Regions from separate parts of the Shewanella sp. SM68 genome, predicted to be linked through region 2. Evidence: riboswitches for the same ligand, from Rfam matches in the RefSeq annotation. Region 2 holds a riboswitch; the other holds the start of a gene.
What was found. Region 2 has a riboswitch for thiamine pyrophosphate ahead of L5M40_RS07750 (TonB-dependent receptor). Riboswitches for the same ligand answer to the same signal wherever they lie in the genome.
Positions count from the first base shown of each region.

Region 1: another riboswitch for thiamine pyrophosphate. It lies ahead of thiC (phosphomethylpyrimidine synthase ThiC); the one in region 2 lies ahead of L5M40_RS07750 (TonB-dependent receptor).

Region 1 is NZ_JAKKRU010000001.1:367,188-376,822, reverse strand. Features, by position in the region: gene L5M40_RS01630 (NUDIX hydrolase) at 1-388, shown strand, start outside; gene L5M40_RS01625 (tRNA-uridine aminocarboxypropyltransferase) at 579-1,142, shown strand; gene trhA (PAQR family membrane homeostasis protein TrhA) at 1,245-1,928, opposite strand; gene L5M40_RS01615 (hypothetical protein) at 2,423-3,799, shown strand; TPP riboswitch at 3,967-4,065, shown strand; gene thiC (phosphomethylpyrimidine synthase ThiC) at 4,267-6,390, shown strand; gene thiE (thiamine phosphate synthase) at 6,393-8,345, shown strand; gene L5M40_RS01600 (HesA/MoeB/ThiF family protein) at 8,338-9,240, shown strand; gene thiS (sulfur carrier protein ThiS) at 9,242-9,445, shown strand; gene L5M40_RS01590 (thiazole synthase) at 9,447-9,635, shown strand, end outside.
Region 2 is NZ_JAKKRU010000003.1:481,201-490,835, reverse strand. Features, by position in the region: gene L5M40_RS07770 (DUF6279 family lipoprotein) at 1-646, opposite strand, end outside; gene L5M40_RS07765 (phosphotransferase) at 840-1,952, opposite strand; gene pnuC (nicotinamide riboside transporter PnuC) at 1,952-2,605, opposite strand; gene L5M40_RS07755 (hypothetical protein) at 2,652-2,912, opposite strand; gene L5M40_RS07750 (TonB-dependent receptor) at 3,010-5,229, opposite strand; TPP riboswitch at 5,284-5,422, opposite strand; partial or broken gene L5M40_RS22585 (Crp/Fnr family transcriptional regulator) at 5,620-6,299, shown strand; gene tsgA (MFS transporter TsgA) at 6,367-7,542, opposite strand; gene deoD (purine-nucleoside phosphorylase) at 7,593-8,297, opposite strand; gene L5M40_RS07725 (YcfL family protein) at 8,599-8,994, opposite strand; gene L5M40_RS07720 (PaaI family thioesterase) at 9,164-9,635, opposite strand, start outside.

The sequences.
Region 1 (9,635 bases), on a different contig from region 2:
ACCCGGAGGCGGAATTGATGATGGCGAGAGTCTTGAAGATGGACTGATCCGCGAGCTACAGGAAGAAACCGGTGCCTTAGACATTCAAGTGTTAGCGCCCTTTGGTCGCTATGAAGAGTTTCGACCTTGGTACCGTGAAGGAGCGAATGTAGTGCACATGGAGTCATTCTGTTATGTGTGCCGTATTGACATCACATTGGGCGAGCGTGGTTTAGGTGAGACTCGATTAGAAGCCCATGAGATTAAAAATGGCATGCGACCTCAATGGCTCAATATTCATCAAGCTATCGCCCATAATGAAGATATTCAGCGTAATCATCCCCATAAAGGCCAATCAATAGAGCGTGAAACTTTTCTGCTAAAAAAGATAGTGTTGGAATGTTTGTAAGTTTTATCATTTTTAAATCATAACTTTAAACTATGATTTTATTTCATGTCAAACTTGGTTTTCTTGGTTTATTGGCGATTGAACGCCGTTATTTTAACCTGATTTTTTAAGTGGATGTGCTTCGAGTCTGTGCCTGACTCAGTGGATGTTTAAGACAATTTCTCACTCTTTTGCCGCAGCAGGGAAGACAATGCAGATTATTTTATTGACCCACGAACGCGAGTTAACTCGCAAAACGAATACTGGCCAACTTGCGTTAGCCGCATTCCCTGAAGAGGTGAAAAGCATCGTCTGGTCGAGAACGGCACCTGATAACGATTTAGTGGCTATGTTGGCATCGCAGCAGGCTAAACTGTTGTTTCCAGCAAGTGATACTGAGCACACTGGGCCCATTGATCATAATGCCTTAGATACGGTTTTAGCTGAGCCAGCGCTCTCGAACGCACAAGCCTTGTTAGTGCCTGCGCAATCTACAGTCATAGCAGCACAACGAATGCCGAACCAAGTGGTGATTTTAGATGCGACTTGGCAGGAGGCGCGTAAGATGCTGCGCCAGAGTCCCTATCTCAAAACAGCCGCACGAGTCAGTTTGCCGCCACTTATGCCTGAATCCGCCTTTATATTGCGGCGTAATCAGCAAGAAGGGGGCTTGTGTACCGCAGAATGTATTATTGCGCTTTGGCGCCAGTGTGGCAGAGCAGAACAAGCGACGCTATTAGCGTCGCTGTTTGCTGAATTGAATAACCGTACTTGATTGCAGTGTTTGAGAGAGTGTTCGAGGAAGTGCATGAATAGATAATTAACGACTTTTAGCTTTGACCCATAGATAAATCACCATCAGTTAAATCATAGTCATTTAAATAACAGTCAGATAAATACACAGAAAGTGGCTCATGGCACCGCCGAGCACAAACAAATGCCAAATGGCATGATTGAATGGAATGCGTTTACCGACGTAGAATACAACCCCTAAGGTGTAAAATAACCCGCCTAAGATCAATAGATTAAAGCCTACCTCTGACATCGCCGCCGTTAAATCGCCCATCACAGTGACACATAGCCAGCCCATAGCGAGATACAAGACTAAGCTTAACTTTTTGAATTTGTGAATAAACAGTGTCTTAAATAGGATCCCACCAATTGCAAGCGACCAAATAGCCGTTAAAACCACTATCGACTGCGTGCCTTGTAAGCTTATCAGCATCAAAGGTGTGTAAGTTCCTGCAATTAAACAGTAAATAGCGCAGTGATCGGCGATCTTCAGTTTATGTTTCCAGCCTGAATGGCTAACGCTGTGATATAACGTCGAGCATAGGAAAAGCACTATGATGCTCGCACCATAAATGGTTACGCCCGTAAGTTGAATTGGCGTTAGGTGATCTTGACCTTTAAGCAGCATGAGTACCAATGCCACAATCCCCGCAATGACACCTAGGCCATGGGATACACTGTTAGCGATCTCTTCTTTGATACTATATGGTCCAGATTTTACTGGTTTTTTAACTGTATTTGGCTGTTCGATAACACTTTGACTCGACATGGTAGATACACACTCGTAAACGATAATGACTGAGTCTATCAGTTAGAAAAATAAATCACCATATTTAAGCGTACACTTGTAAGCTTAAATTTATGGTTGGCTTCTATTTTTCATCTTTTAGATTTTTAACGCCGTCTTGCACTCCCATCAGTGCATCGCATTGATGATGCTACTCGCTTCAAGACGTGAGATTTAACATTCAATTTAGCGCGATTATGATCCCAATTCCCAGCCTTATTTGTCTTAACTGGCAAGTGGCTTATCAAGCACTGGCGTAAAGTACTGTGCTTGTAGCAGGTTGCATTCGCATTGAACTTTGCTCTGTTTTCCTCCTCTAATCTGCGTTGAGCACTCGTAAGTAAATGCAATCAATAGATAATTCGCTTTCAATATTCACCAACCCGATATTGGATTGATATTGAATTAGAGTGTAATCGTTCCACGTTAAGCATCATTGAAATCAATGGATACTATACAAAACCTAAGGATGGATTTTGCCTTTTCAACATCAACCTAAGGCCGCGCCTTTATTGACTGCATCTCCTACAGTGATAGCGATTGGAGATGATGCCAATAGTGCTTTTCTGATTTCGGTCACATCGCCAGAAGGCGAGACTTTTATCGCCTTTGATCATCACCTCGGTGAACTGGATGCTGCTCAAACGCCTGTTTTTACCACTGATACGGAGCCATTAGCGTTCAATAGCGATACAGGTCATTCAGCCTCTAAGCATGACATCAAAGGCATAGCTCAAGATAAAACCCAAGATTTGGTACTGCAAGAAATCCATGCTGAACATCAACATCAACATCAACATAAATTGGTTCCTGAGTCTGAATCCAAACCTGAACTGTCTAGGACAATACAAACTAGTGCTCAGGGATTGGGTACGGGATCCGTTTTGCGTGCTCGTCAGCCATATGTCAAAGAATTAAGTCTGTTATTTTTCGTACTCTTAGTGCATGTGTGTTTATTTTTACTTATCTGCATTTTGTGGCGCCCGCAGTTAAATCCCTTTGGATTGAAGGAAATAGAAAGCCGTGGCCCTAAAGTGGCAGCGATCAAGGCTTACTTTATTTATGCTCCCGCGGTAGAGAAGGCTGAAAGCGCTGCGCTAGAAACAGAGAGCAAGGCCGAGGATAAGACTGAAGCGACAAGTTCTGTTACGCCTACAATTGTTCCCACGCCTGCAACTCAAGTTAAGCCTCTGCCAATACTTGAAAAGGTCATGCCTGAAACAATAGCACCCGAAAAGGCCGTCTCTGAAAAAGTAGAGTCGGAAAAAGTGAAGCCGGATACAGTTAAACCGAACATCACTCAATCGAGCCAATCTCAATCAAAGAAAACTCAATCAATTGCCCCAAGTGATGAACAACCCACTGAAACGATGGCAACAAAACCAACGAATACGTTGGATACCTCAGAATTAAAGCCGCAGCTTGGCGTTAAGAGTTCGCCCGCAGCAGAAGGTGAGAGCACAATAGCGACAAGCTCAAGCATGAGTTTATTCACTCAGCAATATTTTGAACGTCAGCGCGAGCAAGCGCTCGATGATCTCGTCATTGAACAGGCCGATAAGTTCACCCGGAAATCGAATATGAGTGAAATGAGCCCAGAGATGGAAGTGTTATTTGTCCCTAACGCCGATGATTTCGGTGGCACGACGAGTCTGGATTTACCCTTAGATCCAAATCGGATTGTGCGTAAAGGGGATATTTGTTATCGCGTGGTACAAGTCGGCACTCAAGTTAATCCTAACGCCGAAAATTTAGGTTTTCCCATTAACTGCAGTGGCAAAAAAATCAATCAAGCTATTAATGATGCCATTCAATCTCGATTAAACAAAATGATGCTCAAACCCCATAAATAGTGACTTTCTTTTATGATTTATTTTCATTCTAATTATGGATTTTTTAGTTTAATTTTATTTAATCAATTAAAAACAATTAATTATGAATCTTTATTTTGGATTGGTGGTTAAGGTTTTTAATTGCTTTTTTCCTTGTTTGTTGCTGCCACTTCTGTCTATACTGCGCACTCATCTTGTCGGAGTGCCTCTTGGCTGAGACCGTTTATTCGGGATCCGTTGAACCTGATCAGGTTAAAACCTGCGAAGGAAACAAGCGTAATAACACACATTAAATCGCTAAAATAGACGGCTTGAACACCTGTTTACTCAGCAGTGTTTTAAGCCTTAATGTTTAGATTTAATCGTTATTGAGCAGGGTAACTCAATTTTTGAAGCCAGTGTTGGCCACAAAAGTTGATTGCCATGTCCAGCTATCAACAACTCAATTCTCCAGACAAGCAACTCCATTTTTTAACGTGAGATTGCTTATGTCCAGTTCAAACCCAAACCCAGCTGTAGCTGCCAATGCGATAGAAATCACAGCACCAGAATCGACAATCCCTAATAAATCGACAGTGCCTAATAAATCGGCTGAGTCTAGTCAATCAATCGTGCCTAAGGCGCCGAGTCGCCGCGAAACCCGTGCGCAGTCCCAAGCCTTTATCGATACGTTAGCGCCACTGCAACATCCTAATTCACAAAAGATTTATCTCGAAGGTTCCAGTGCCGATATTCGCGTTGGCATGCGGCAAATTCTGCAGACTGACACATTTGTCGGCGGTACTGATGATGCGCCTATCATGGAAAAAAATCCGCCAATCCGCGTGTATGATTGCGCCGGACCTTATTCCGATCCTGAGGCCGACATCAATGTGCGTCTAGGCCTTGGTAAATTAAGACAAAACTGGATTCTAGCCCGCAACGACACAGAGCAATTATCCTGCGCGACCTCAGACTTTACCCAACAAAGACTCGCCGACGACGGTTTAGATCATCTGCGTTTTGAGGCAGGCTCGAGTGCCATTGTCCGCCCACGCAGAGCGCTGCAGGGCAAACGAGTCAGTCAATTACACTATGCCCGTCAAGGGATTATCACGCCAGAAATGGAATATGTGGCGATCCGCGAGAACATGGCACTTGCGCAAGTACAGGATGAAATCCTCAATCGTAAAGCCAAGGGCGAAGCCTTTGGTGCCTTAGTCGGCGAACCGATTACCGCCGAATTTGTCCGCGCCGAAGTTGCCCGTGGCCGCGCGATTATTCCGCTGAATATTAACCATCCCGAAGCCGAACCTATGATTATCGGGCGTAACTTTCTGGTGAAAGTGAACGCCAATATCGGTAACTCGGCGGTGACGTCTTCCATCGAGGAAGAAGTGGAAAAGCTCGTCTGGTCTACCCGTTGGGGCGCAGATACGGTAATGGATTTATCCACGGGTCGTTATATTCACGAAACCCGCGAGTGGATCATCCGCAACTCACCAGTGCCCATCGGCACAGTGCCGATTTATCAAGCGCTGGAGAAAGTGAACGGCGTGGCAGAGGATTTAACGTGGGAAGTGTTCCGCGATACCTTGATTGAACAAGCTGAGCAAGGTGTTGATTACTTTACTATTCATGCTGGTGTGCTGCTGCGTTATGTGCCGATGACGGCTAAACGTGTTACTGGGATCGTTTCTCGCGGCGGTTCAATTATGGCCAAATGGTGCCTGAGTCATCACAAGGAAAACTTCCTCTACAGCCATTTTTGTGAGATCTGTGAGCTTTGCGTCGCTTACGATGTATCCCTGTCTTTAGGTGATGGTATGCGTCCCGGATCGATTGCCGACGCTAATGATGCAGCCCAGTTTGCAGAGCTTGAAACCTTAGGTGAGCTAGTCAAAATCGCGTGGGAATACGACGTACAAACCATTATCGAAGGGCCGGGACATATCCCGATGCAGCTCATTAAAGAGAACATGGACAAGCAGTTAGTTCACTGCGACGAGGCGCCGTTTTACACGCTTGGCCCACAAATCACCGATATCGCACCTGGGTATGATCATTTCACCTCCGGCATAGGCGCGGCCATGATTGCTTGGTATGGCTGCGCTATGTTGTGTTACGTCACGCCAAAAGAACACTTAGGACTACCGAATAAACAAGATGTTAAGCAAGGTTTGATTGCCTATAAGATTGCCGCCCATGCTGCCGATGTGGCAAAAGGTCATTCGAGTGCGCAAATTCGTGATAATGCGCTGGCAAAGGCGCGGTTTGAATTCCGCTGGGAAGATCAATATAACTTAGGGCTCGATCCTGAAACCGCGCGTGCTTATCACGATGAATCTTTACCGCAGGAATCCGCTAAAGTCGCGCATTTTTGCTCTATGTGCGGCCCTAAATTTTGTTCGATGAAAATCACCCAAGATGTTCGCGCCTATGCCGCTGGCTTAGAGGCGGCACAAGCGAAGGCGGAGCAAGTTGAAGCGGCTGCCCAAGCTATGCAAGTCACAATCAAGACGCCGCAGGAGTTGGAAGCGGCAATGGCGCTAAAATCGGCACAATTTGCTGCCTCGGGCGCCGAGATTTATCACGTTAAAGACAAGCTCGTCGCCGAAGCTGAGGAAGCCTAATGATGCTGGGTATTCATGGGGGGAAATTGCCCATGAATACCGAGCGCCCCGCGTTTGTCTGGACTATAGCCGGTTCAGACAGCGGCGGCGGTGCCGGTATTCAGGCGGACTTGGCAACGATTCAGGATTTGGGCTGCCACGGTTGCAGCGTGATCACCACAGTGACGGCGCAAAGCTCAGTGGCGGTCACTTTAGTCGAGCCCGTATCAGCGGCGATGTTAATGGCTCAGTTGACCACTTTACTTTCAGACTTGCCACCCAAAGCGATCAAAATCGGCTTACTGGCAGATCAATCTCAAGTCGCATTGCTGGCAGATTGGATCGCGAGTTTTAAAATCCACTATCCATCAGTGCCTGTGATTGTCGATCCTGTGATGGTCGCCAGTTGTGGTGATGCATTAGCAGTAGATAACAGTCAGGATATAAAAAGTACGGCTAAATCAGCCTTAGATTTTAGGCCTTTCAAAGGTTTAATCGAACTTATCACGCCCAATGTGCTTGAACTTGGGCGGTTAACTCACAGTGATGTTTCGACCAAATCGCAGTTCGTTGCTGCAGCACAGGCTTTATCCCAGAGTTTAGATTGCAGTGTGCTCGCTAAAGGGGGCGATGTGAGCTTCGGCAGCACTGACATTCTTGCTGATACTCATGCTAAAACTCACGATAACACTCATGCTCAAACTCAGGCTAATGTTCATGTTAGCACTCTCGATAGCAACGGCTGGGATTTTGAGCTTGCCGAGGATTATCTGGTTTGCCATCAAGTACGCGCTAGCTCTGAGCTGCATCAAAATGGGCGTTTCTGGTTGGCAAGCCCGCGGGTTAATACACGTCATAACCATGGCAGCGGCTGTACTTTGTCATCGGCCATTGCCGCCGTGTTAGCGCAGGGTTTTGTATTGCAAGATGCGGTGGTTGTTGCAAAAGCCTATGTGAGTCAAGGCTTAAGCGCGGCGATTGGTTTAGGGCAAGGTCCAGGGCCGTTGGCCCGTACGGGGTGGCCCAATGACTTGTCCCGCTATGCCAAGATAAATCTGTGTGATGGCAATTTTATTAGTTATCACCTCAACCAACATTTTGATGTTGGTAATGATTTAGTTGCAACAGTTTTTTCCGCAACAGATCAGGCAACCGCTCAGGTAAGAATAACTTCGACGCCAGCTCAATACATCTCATCCCACGGTTTTAAAGTGCTCGATGCCGATCTTGGTGTTTATCCCGTGGTGAGTGACTTAACCATGCTGGAGAGTTTGTTAGCTGCGGGCGTTAAAACCGTACAGTTACGGATAAAAACCGATTCAAGCGAGTCAACCGCTGCAGTGTTAGCCGAATCTGATTCAGGTAAGTCTGCGCTAGGTAGATGTGAGTCAGGCAAATCTAAGTCAGGCGAACCTGAGTTAATTGGCTCTGAATTAGAGGCAAAAATTCAAACGGCTATTGCCTTAGGCAAGCATTTTAATGCGCAGCTTTTTATCAATGATCACTGGCAGTTAGCGATAAAATACCATGCCTTTGGGGTACATTTAGGCCAAGAAGATCTCGCCGTTACCGACTTAGCGGCCATTCAAGCCGCGGGACTCGCGTTAGGTCTATCCAGCCACAGTTATTTCGAGTTGCTATTGGCGCATCAATACTCGCCATCCTACATAGCGCTTGGGCATATATTCCCAACCACGACGAAGCAAATGCCTTCTGCGCCCCAAGGGCTCGCAAAACTTAAGCACTATGTGGCGTTACTCCAAGACCATTATCCCTTGGTCGCCATTGGCGGCATCGACTTAGATAATCTGGCAAAGGTGAAAGCTACTGGGGTAGGCAATATTGCTGTGGTGCGCGCAATAACGAAAGCTAAGGATCCGTTAGCAGCGTTCGCAGAGCTGAGCCAAGCTTGGGAGCAATGTAGCTTGTCTGAAGAACTGGCTGTAAAGCATAAGTTGGTTGCAAAGCATGAGTAAAAAACCACCGCTTTCTCACGCAGACGTTCTCAGCGACGGAACACAAAGCGCTCATACACTCAGTGATGCTGATTTCATCCGCTATTCTCGGCAAGTCTTATTGCCAGAAGTCGGTGAGGCAGGGCAATTACAACTGGCCGACGCCAGCGTTGTTATTGTAGGGCTTGGCGGTTTAGGGCAATTGGCGGCGCAATATCTGGCCTGTGCAGGTATTAGTCGCTTGACCTTAATCGACATGGATAAGGTTGAAGTTTCGAATCTACCAAGACAATTGCTATTCACCGATGCCGACATTGGACTCAATAAGGCGCGAGTTGCCAAGCAAAAGCTTAAAGGCTTAGCGCCGCAGTGCACTGTTACTGCCCATGAAACAGCATTTAGTGCTGAGACATCAGCTCATCACTTCGCTGAGGTTTTACAATTAAAACAACAGGGTAAAAGAGTGCTCGTGCTTGACTGCACTGATAACTTTGCGACTCGCCAATCCATTAATCGCTGCTGTATCGAAGCTGCTTTGCCTTTAGTCAGTGCATCAATCGCAGCATTTAGCGGTCAATTGTTTGCAGTCAATCAAATGCAGCTCCCCTCTGGCGGTTGCTATCACTGTATTTTCCCCGCACAGACAAGAGTGTCGCAGAGCTGCAGTACCCAAGGTGTACTCGGCCCCAGCGTGGGCGTGATGGCGTCAATGCAATCTTTGGTGGCTATACAACTCTTGCTGAGTGTGGACAGCGGTTGTGATGAACCGAAAAATGCCTTGTTGGGGCGTTTTTGGCGCTTCGACGCTAAGTCACTTGCATGGACAGCTGCGGTATTAACGCGGGATCCCCACTGTGACGTGTGTGGTCCCAAAGGGGCTTATCTATCATCAAATAAAGATAGTCTTGAGGTTTGATATGATTTTAATTCACATAAACAATATCCCGCAGTCGTTATCTGAACCGACGTCACTCGCGGCTGTGATCCTCGCGCAAGATATAGCCCTCGATTCGGTTGCTATCTTGTTGAATGCTGAGGTGGTTCCGCGCAACCGCTGGCAATCTATTCTCTGCCAACATGAAGATAAATTAGAACTTTTCTCAGCTGTAGCGGGAGGCTAGTATGTTAAAGATTGCCGATGTGGAGTTTGAGTCGCGGTTATTTACAGGAACGGGAAAGTTCAGTAATAGCCAAGTGATGATCGAGGCGGTAATGGCTTCAAAATCGCAGTTAGTGACAGTTGCGATGAAAAGAATTGATTTTAAAATGGGGCTTGATGATTTACTCACGCCGTTACGTCAAGCGGGTGTA
Region 2 (9,635 bases):
GCTCGGTTAATAATGCTTTATCAGCGCGCTGACCCAGTGCAACCTCAAACTGGCGTAACCATTCGTGTCTGTACTCAAGCCACATATCTAAGGTGGATAAACGCTGTTGATTATATTGGTGAATAAGCACTTTTTGCTCCGCAGTTACACTTCCAAGCCAATCATCAAATTGGGTTTGAAGGTTTTCATCGGCATCTTTTTGTAACTGTTCAGGGGTTTTACCCGCAAATTCTTTAACAAGCTCCTGCTCTTCCTCCCGTAATTTTGTGAGGATCTGCTTCACCTGTTCATCGGACAAAGACATTATGATAGGTAGAAGCTCGGGCAAGGCGAACTCAAACAATCGAAACCAATGCCGCTTAGCAATATTCACATGATCTGCCCATAGCACTGGCGTTAACGTATTGGTTTTTATGAGGCCTTCGACTTCGGTCAATTGCACCACATAATGAGCTAACTCTTTGGATTGGTGCCAAATGACAAATTTTTCAATGAGGGCATCGAATGCCTTTTGCTGAGATTTATCTAAGGTAACATAATCCTCTTGCTCCCAGCCGATGGCCCAGTCAAGGAAATGGTAACTGAATTTAGTGGAGCAGGCGCTTAAGCCTAAGAGACACACAAGTAGCATCACGCCTTTTTTCATACTGAATAATCCATCCTAGAATTGTTGCTAATAAGACGCTTGAGACTATATAAAGTTGCTTTTTATATCAAACAAGTTTGTCTAATAAAGGTTTTCAGTATGTTCTACCCGCATGTCCCACCAATCGCGCGGTCAATGCCATAAGGGAATGAGCCATTATCATCAGATGGAAACTAAGCACACGCAATAATGGCTATTTGGGGGTGATCAGCGGCCAGAAGCAATCAAACCAAGCAAGGTAGTCGGCGCTACAACTGGGTTCTGTTTGCGCTGCCATCAATAATGCCCAGTAGCAAGCAAATACCCAATACATGTCAATAGCGGCAGGTACTGCCGTTACGGCTTGTGCAGTAACATAAGGATGTCCACTCAGATACTGTTTCACCAACAGACTTTGCTGATAGGCCGTTAACCCATGGGTCGCTAACACTACAGCTAACTCACACAGTGGATGCGACGCCGTCGCATACTCAAAATCGATACAACACAAGCGGTTATTTTTGAGTAACAAATTATGGGGATTAAGATCACGATGGCAAAACTGCGGCTTGATTATGCAAGCTGCTAACTCATCACACCAATGTTTGATTTCAATTTGAATTGCAAGCAGCTTAGCCACCCGCTCATTCCAATCACGAGTATTGCTATCACCAATATCACTACCCTGCTTCAATGGCACAGCACGCCTTAATACTGGCTCACTAAATGTTGCAGAAGTCTGATAGGCAAGCATTTGCTGGTGATATTCCTGCCACTGCTCAGTGATACTAATAGCATAAGGCCCTGTAGGCAGATCGCGTAATTGCAGCAATAACGCCAATAGCAAACAATGGGCTTGGTTAGGATGCGTTGCTTGTTCTGCTGCCGGAAACTGTGAATAGTTAAACGTCGATTGCCCCAGCACAAAATCAGCAGCACTCGTTTGGCGCTCTAACGCTGGCCAGTGGATTAAGACCTCGTTTTCAATATCGTCACTTTCAATATAATCACTTTCAATAAAATCACTGAGGTAATAACGCTCATCTTCGCTCACCCACAACAGTTCAGGAGCAAGTTTAGCTTGAGCCAATTGCTGCCAGTAAAAACGCTCCTGCTGGCGGTTGCAAAAACTGTCCGCCGCATCCGCATTCACCCGCAGCACATAACTGCCTGCGGGCGTAGTGATTTTATAGTTGTGATTACTTAAGCCGCCCGCAAGCTCATGAATACTTAACACGTTAACTAGCCCAGCACTTTTGAGTATGGGGTAAAGTGCTTTGAATGGCTCGCCTGCTGAGCGTTGCATCGAGGCGTTTATATCGAGCATTAACTGAGTAACTTCAAGGTATTAGCTTCACGGGCGTCGACTAACGCGGTTCGCCACAGGAAATATCCCACGACCGCCAGCCCCACATAAAGCACGAATAACAAGGATGTCAGCATCAAGCCTTTGCTGAGGTAAAGGTAAATCGACACTATGTCAATAACCACCCAATAAAGCCAATTCTCAAGTACCTTTTTTGCCACTAAATAAGTCGTCATCACGGCGAAACAGGTTGTCGCCGCATCTAGATACGGGAATGCGGCTTGGGTATACGTCGCCATACCGTGACCAACCAAAAGCGAAATCACGCCCGTCGCTGCGATCAACTTTAAATGGGTTTTCAATGGCCAAGTGGTCACTTTTACGCCTTGATGCTTATCACCACCTTGGGTCCAGAGCCAATATCCATAGAGCGCCATCGCCATGTAATAGACGTTAAGCACAGACTCCATCAGTAGCGACACCTTCCAAAACAACACAGTGTAAATGGCGGTACTGGCAAAGGCCGCCGCCCAGCACCACACACTGGCCTTCATCGCCAGCAGTAAATATGCCATCGCCAGCAATACCGCGAGTGCTTCCCATACGGTCATCACATGGACTTCACCAAAGGCCGTATTAACGCTATCGACCAAGGTTAACCATAAATCTGTCATAGTGTTGTTCTCATTGCCTATTTGTCGCTTACATGGCGGTCAATCATTATTCGCTGTGAGCTAAATTCAGCTCACCACCGATAAACTTACACACAAATACCGCCTTGCCCCACTTCTCATGGGCCGCTTGCATCTCGGTCGCCAGCATAGTCATCACATCTAAATAATCGCCGCACACTTGAGTTGCCATCGCATTAGTCACGCGCTCGATATTGGGATAGCTATCCACGCGGCCAATAAACCACTTGATAGGATCGAGGTAATTTTCATTAAAGGGATACATGCTAATTTCTGCGGTCAGTTTCATTTTAATTCCTTGATATTCTGAAGTAAGGTTGTAGCCCAAATACTGGGCTACAGTTCAGTTAACACTTAAATGATTATGCTCACTTTAAAATGAGCTATTACATAAACTTAACGTTAAAGGTTACGCCAATCTGACGCGGATCGCCGTAACGAATATATTGTTTTTCCGCCCAACCGTTATCTGGCTCATTGCCAAAATAGAAGCCACGCACACCGTATTCTTCATTAAACAGATTGCGTCCCCATAAATATGCCGACCAGGCGCTCGCCTCATAACCTATACGGGCATTGACGATAGTGTAGGGTTCAGAGCGGGATTCATTGCTGTCTGAATAATAGAATTCACTCTTACCGCTAAGATTCAGGTTAGCAAACCAACCCGAATTGGCACGATAAGTCCCACCAAGGCTGTAGGTAAGATGTGGAGAATGGGCTAGATCGCGGCCAGTTAAATCCACCTCAGTGCCATATTTGTCCTGATACTGGTAGTCACCGTAGGCCGTTTCTAACCAACCTAAGCTTGAGTAAACTTGCAGATTATCCGTGGCATACCAGGTTGCATCTAACTCAGCGCCATAGTTATTCGAACTGCCTGCATTTTCAGTGAACAAGATAAAACGCTGTGGTTTATCGGGATCTTGCTGTGATGCAGCCACCTGTTGATCTTGCCTGTCCATATAGAACAGCGCCAAATTAGTATCGATAAGTCCCGCTAACCAATGGGATTTAAGGCCGATTTCATAGTTATAGAGCGTCTCAGTACTAAACTCTTTTTTATCGTTCAATTCGACGGGTAAAGTCATGTTGAAACCGCCCGCCTTGTAACCGCGTGCGACTCGGACATAAGCATTGTGCGAGTCGTTCAGCACTTTACTCACAGCAATATGACCGCCCCACATGGTTTCGCTCGGGTCGAAATTATCGTTATTCGTATCAGAGTAATGGCTGTTGCGGCGCTCTAAACGTAGCCCCACAGATAAAGCATAATTTGAGCCCAAATCCGTATCGAGCTGACCAAACAGTGCATAGTTTGTCGCCTCATACTCTGAGTCTAAGACTTCATCCGGCGAAGCATTGTATTCAGAATACAATTGGTTATCTTCTTTCAGATTCATGGCATACACACCAAGCAACCAATCAGTACTCTCTGCAAAAATACGGCCCTGCTCGGTAGAACTTAGGCGAAACTCTTGCGACGCGGTTTTACGCTGACCCGTTTTATCCCAAAAATAATCGTATTGACACGGCGCCAGATTGCCATTGTCATCATTGCATTGCTTAGAGGCCCAATATTCTGAGTTAGCCCAATCGCCATCGTAACTGTAATGGTGATCGGTATTGGCAAAAGAGGTTAACGAAGTTAATTCGAAGTTTTCTGCGCCAGAATAGGTCGCTTTAAAACCCGCGCCTGTGGTGCGTTGGCTATCAACACCCGGTTGATCCGATGTTGTCTGGGTTGGTGAATTGGTTAAACTCCACACATCATAGCCATTATCGAAATCGGCATGCAGCACAGTTAAATCAAACTGCAAATCATCAGTCGCATACCAGCGCAGCTTAGCGCGGCCGCTGAATTCATCGCGACCATTGGTATCATCACGGTCTAAATACAGATTATCGTGGTAACCATTTTGCTGATGTTGCTGCATTGACACACGATAAAGCAGCTTGCCAGAATCCGTTAATGGGCCAGAACTGAAACCGCTAAAAGTGCGCAAATCATCATCGCCTAACGACACTTCGCCGCCATGCTCAAACACATCAGTTGGATCGTTACTCTTCAGATAAATCAATCCCGCTAAGGCATTCGCGCCGTAACGCGTCCCCTGCGGTCCACGAAGCACTTCGACCTGCTGTAAATCGTACATGCTCGACACCATACCAATACCGGATAAATCGATATCATCTATGATGTAACCCACGGAAGAATTAGGTGCGCCTTGGTATTGTTCCTGCTCTCCTACACCGCGAATTTGAAAATATTTCGGCCGCGAGCTTCCACCTGACCAGTTAAAATTGGCGATAGAATTAAGCAGATCTTCAAAGTGTTGCGCACTTTCATCTTGAATTTTTTGACTGTCGATAACGGTAATGCTGGAGGGCATTTTTTCTAAGCTTGAACTGCGAAAATCCGCCGTCACCACTATGACTTCCATCTCAGTGCTGGGATCGGGTCTGTCAATAGCGTCGGTTTGTGCAAAAACAGGGGTGCTCAGCGCTGCGGCGATGGCTAACGCCAGCGGCGCTCGGGCTAAAAATAAGCTTGGCGATACGGTTGAAAATGGAGATTGATGGTTTGACGTTTTACGGTTTGACATAGGACCTCAAATATAATGTTTGAGATCCGGCAACGAATAAGCGATTCAGAAGTGTGCTGTTGATTGGCCCATTCCTACGCCGGTATTAGCCGGATCAGGTTCTAAGGGTTCGTCAGATGACATCTCAGTTTGCAGCCGTTAACGTTAAAATCAGAGTAACATTAATGCACAACAAACACCCCTTGGCGGCGCCTAGTATACATGACGGAAATAAAAAGTGGGCACTCTTATCTCTGCGATTCAATTAAATGTCGCGAAAACCACTGCCCTTCAGTTCGTATGATGAAAATATCTTTAGTAGCCGCCTAAATCCTTTCGTCCATTTGACCGCCTATCATGATAATGCTATAGAAGGTCGCAATTTCGAACACAGTAAGAGGACAATAGTCGATGCAGCTAAAACCTTTATCGAAAGGACGTTATAGCCAGCGATGGGAGCAAGACTATCCACTTATTGAAGCGGTTGTACTTAGCTGTATCAGCGAAATAAAAATGCTCAAAAAAGGCGCTCACCTCATGACGCAGGGGGAAGCGATGGCATCACTTGTATTGGTGAAGCAAGGTCGCGTATCACTCGGCCATACCGCGAGAAATGGTCGGTGTTTTCAATTAGGTACTATTGATTGTGATTCACAACTGTTTGGCGAAATGGAGTTCTTCACCCAGTACCACTGTCAACTAGACATTATTGCCAGTGACCCATAGAAATCATGTTGATTAGCGCTGAAAAACTACAACATTGCCTCGGTCAGCATCCTCAACTCGCGCTATTCTTCGCTAGTGCAATTGCGATTGACTACCAAGACACAGTGGATATTTTTACTCGGCGACTGCTCTATCCCATCAGTTATAACGTGGCATTTGATATTTATCATGAATACTTAAATGACTTGCCTGTAGATGGCTTTAGTAAACGCTATTTAGAGGCTGAACGATTTGGCACTACCGACCGAGTCTACCGTCGGGCGCTACAAAATCTTGAGGAACGAGGCTTAATTGAGCGGAGAAAAGATGGCATTCGGATTTGTGATCTCAACGCACTCAAGAAATTTGTTGAAGCAGGCATATAATCGCTTTCAGCATAACCCACACTCGACATAATTTAACAACCGAGTGTGGGATGGATGCACAGGTAAATTAACTTACCGATGGCGAGTGTTGTTCCATAGCCGGTTTCATCCGACTTGAAACGATCAATAGCATAAATATCGCTGCGTAAAGCAAAGGAATCACATACATCACAGTTTGTAATCCGATAATACGTTCAAAGAAAGAACTGATGGCTGGGCTAAACATCGCCCCTGCACTTCCGCTAATAAGTATATATGACACATTTTTGCTGCTGGCTTTTTTTACAAAAGACACGCCATAAGCAATAAATGCATTATAAAGAGCAGCACACACAAAACCATAACCATAGGTTAAATAAGCTATCCAATTAAGATTATTGGTACTGACAATGGCAGCGGTGATCACCATAGCTAAAGCAATAATACCGACTAAGAAATGGTGAATTTTTACACGAGTCACAATCACAGTCGAAATTAACGCCCCAATTAGCGCAGCGGACCAATACTGGGTAATAATATTACCGGCATCTTCAAACGGAATATCAAATTTTTGTTTTACAAATAAAGGTGCCCAAGTTAAAAAAGTATATAAAGCCAGCATTCCTAAAAATAAACCAATACCTCCACTAATAATACCGAGATTCCATTCAGACTGTTGTTTCTCTTGTGTTGTAGAAGATTGCTCGCAAATAGAGAAATGAGTGAACAAGGTAATAATGACTGTACCGAACGCCACTAAACCTACGGCTAAATAGCTATAACTCCATGATAGTGAACTTGTTAATGCATAAGTCGTTATCAATGGAAAAATAACGCCTGCAATATTAAACGTCGCATCTTGCACCACTAACATTGTGCTTTGTAATTTCTCTTGCCACACAGACACCACAATCGTACCAGCAATACATAAACCGATACCGCCACAAAAACCAATTAAGGTCATTGCTACCATCACAACTTGTAGGAAACTGGTTAGATGTAAAGCCAGAGCAGAAAGAGCAACCAGACTGTAACTTATCAAGGTCATTCTTTTGATACCCATTTTTTCAATAAAGAAAAATGCTGCAATCGTCCCCGCGAGTGCACCACCATTGAGCAATGAAAAGATTGATGCAACTTCGTTAACATTAGCGGCAAATTTCTCAGCTATGGGTTCAATCAACATCCCAAATTGGGTCGCAAAGCCCGCCATAATAAAATTGGCGAGAAAACTGATGGCTGTTAAAGTAATTTTATTATTCATTATGTCATTCCATAAGTGAAATGCTAAGGGTTCAAAGGATGGCTTTAAACCTAATTGAGGGCGGTTTCTAACGCGAGCTCAATCATATTATTAAAAGAGAGTTGGCGTTCTTCTGCCGTTGTTTCTTCACCGGTTAAACAATGATCCGATACCGTTAAAATGGCTAATGATTCGATACCTTGTTGGTGTGACAATCCATAAAGCCCCGCCACTTCCATATCAATACCTAATACCCCAAAACGCTCAAGTGCGGGGATCATATCTTCATCGGGATCGTAATAAAGATCACCACTAAAGATATTGCCAACTTTTACACTAATACCTTTCTCATTCGCTGTTGTATAGGCTTTATGCAATAAAGAAAAGGTCGCAGAAGTCACCATTTGGTAGCCGCTACTACGCTTAGCGTTAGTAGGTGAATCCGTGCCTGCGGCTTGGGCTAAAATGACATCTCGCATTTGTACATGTTTTTGTGTTGCACCTAAACTGCCAATACGAATAATGCGTTTCACGCCAAAATAATTAATCAGCTCATGGCCATAAAGCACCATAGATGAAATCCCCATACCATGACCCATAACGGAAATGCGCTGTCCTTGGTAAAAGCCCGTGTAACCAAGCATATTGCGAACATTCGTGACTTCTACGGCATCGGTGAGATAGGTTTCAGCGATATATTTAGCACGGAGTGGATCACCCGGCATAATAACAGTTTCAGCAAAATCAGTAGGTTGAGCATTAATATGAGCAGTCATCTTTCTATCCTCATGTGGTAATATGCTGATAGTAGTGCTCAATCACTAAATGTATTTAGGACTAAAGTCCGGATTTCACCTTGCCGTAAACCTTTTTGCTTAAAAATGGGTAATTTATCGCAACTTTCAATGTCAAAAAGACGAAAGCTAATAACATTTGAATGACCTTAAGGTCACTAAAAGTTGATGTAAAACGAATAAAAAAGGCTTACTCCTTAAAAGAAGTAAGCCTTTTTAGAACGGGTTTAATATCAAAAAATCAATTAAACCCGGAATAAACTAAACAGAAGCAAACTCAAGCTTAGTTTGAAAAGGTTTCACGCACGTATACATCAAATTTAACCACTTGGGCATTAGGTGCTACGGCGCCGACTTGCAATTGCTGTTTGCCGTGTAATTTCACCGATTTCCAGCTGGTCGCTTCATCTTCGATAGTAAAGCCGCTGGCATCGTACCAAGTGAATTTATATTGCACACGCATATCGGACGAGGATTTACTAACAATCAATGCTGAGCCCTGCACTAAATCACCGACTCGGCGTGCATCCACACTCTCTACCGCAATATCTCGGGCAAAGCTGGAATTATCGACGCGGGTTTCACCCAGTGAGCTCACTGAAATCCCTGCGGTATGTGAGGCACAAGCACCTAAGGTAAGCGCTGCGGCCAGTAATAACCCTGTATAAACTTGTTTCATATATTTCTCCTAGTCACGCCACAAAATACGCAGCTAGCGCATCATTTCCCATTAAACGACAAACTAATCGAACAGTGCTGAACTCATGCTTAATAACATAGGTTAAATAAAGCATTCTCAATCTAAAATAGTGAATCAGTCATGCTTCATCAATCTAAACTTAATCAGATTAATCAATCAAAAAATGTGCCCGTGCCGTAGCAATAAGCTGCTTACGATTGGTTTGCCAACAATCAATATTCACGTTGGCGACTCGTCGACCCTGACGGGTAATACGACACTCAGCAAAACTATCCTTGTGCAGACCTGCACGTAAATAGTCGATTGAAAAATCAACGACTTTAGGCACCTTTGCTGTTTGCATAAATACCATTAACTGCACTATCGCTGACATTTCCATAAAGCCCGCAATCACGCCGCCATGAATGGCGGGCAACACAGGATTACCGATATTGTCGTCTTTAGCGGGCAATTTAAAAATCAGTTCATCACCAAAACGCTCCACCTTCATACCAATAAATTTGGCATAGGGAACGTGCTCAAGTAAATGGCCAAAATCATTAAGTTCAGTGGCGCGTTTAACTATCCCTTGCACATCAATAGGCGCTTTAACCTGTGCGTTTTGAGTTGTACTGGCTGCA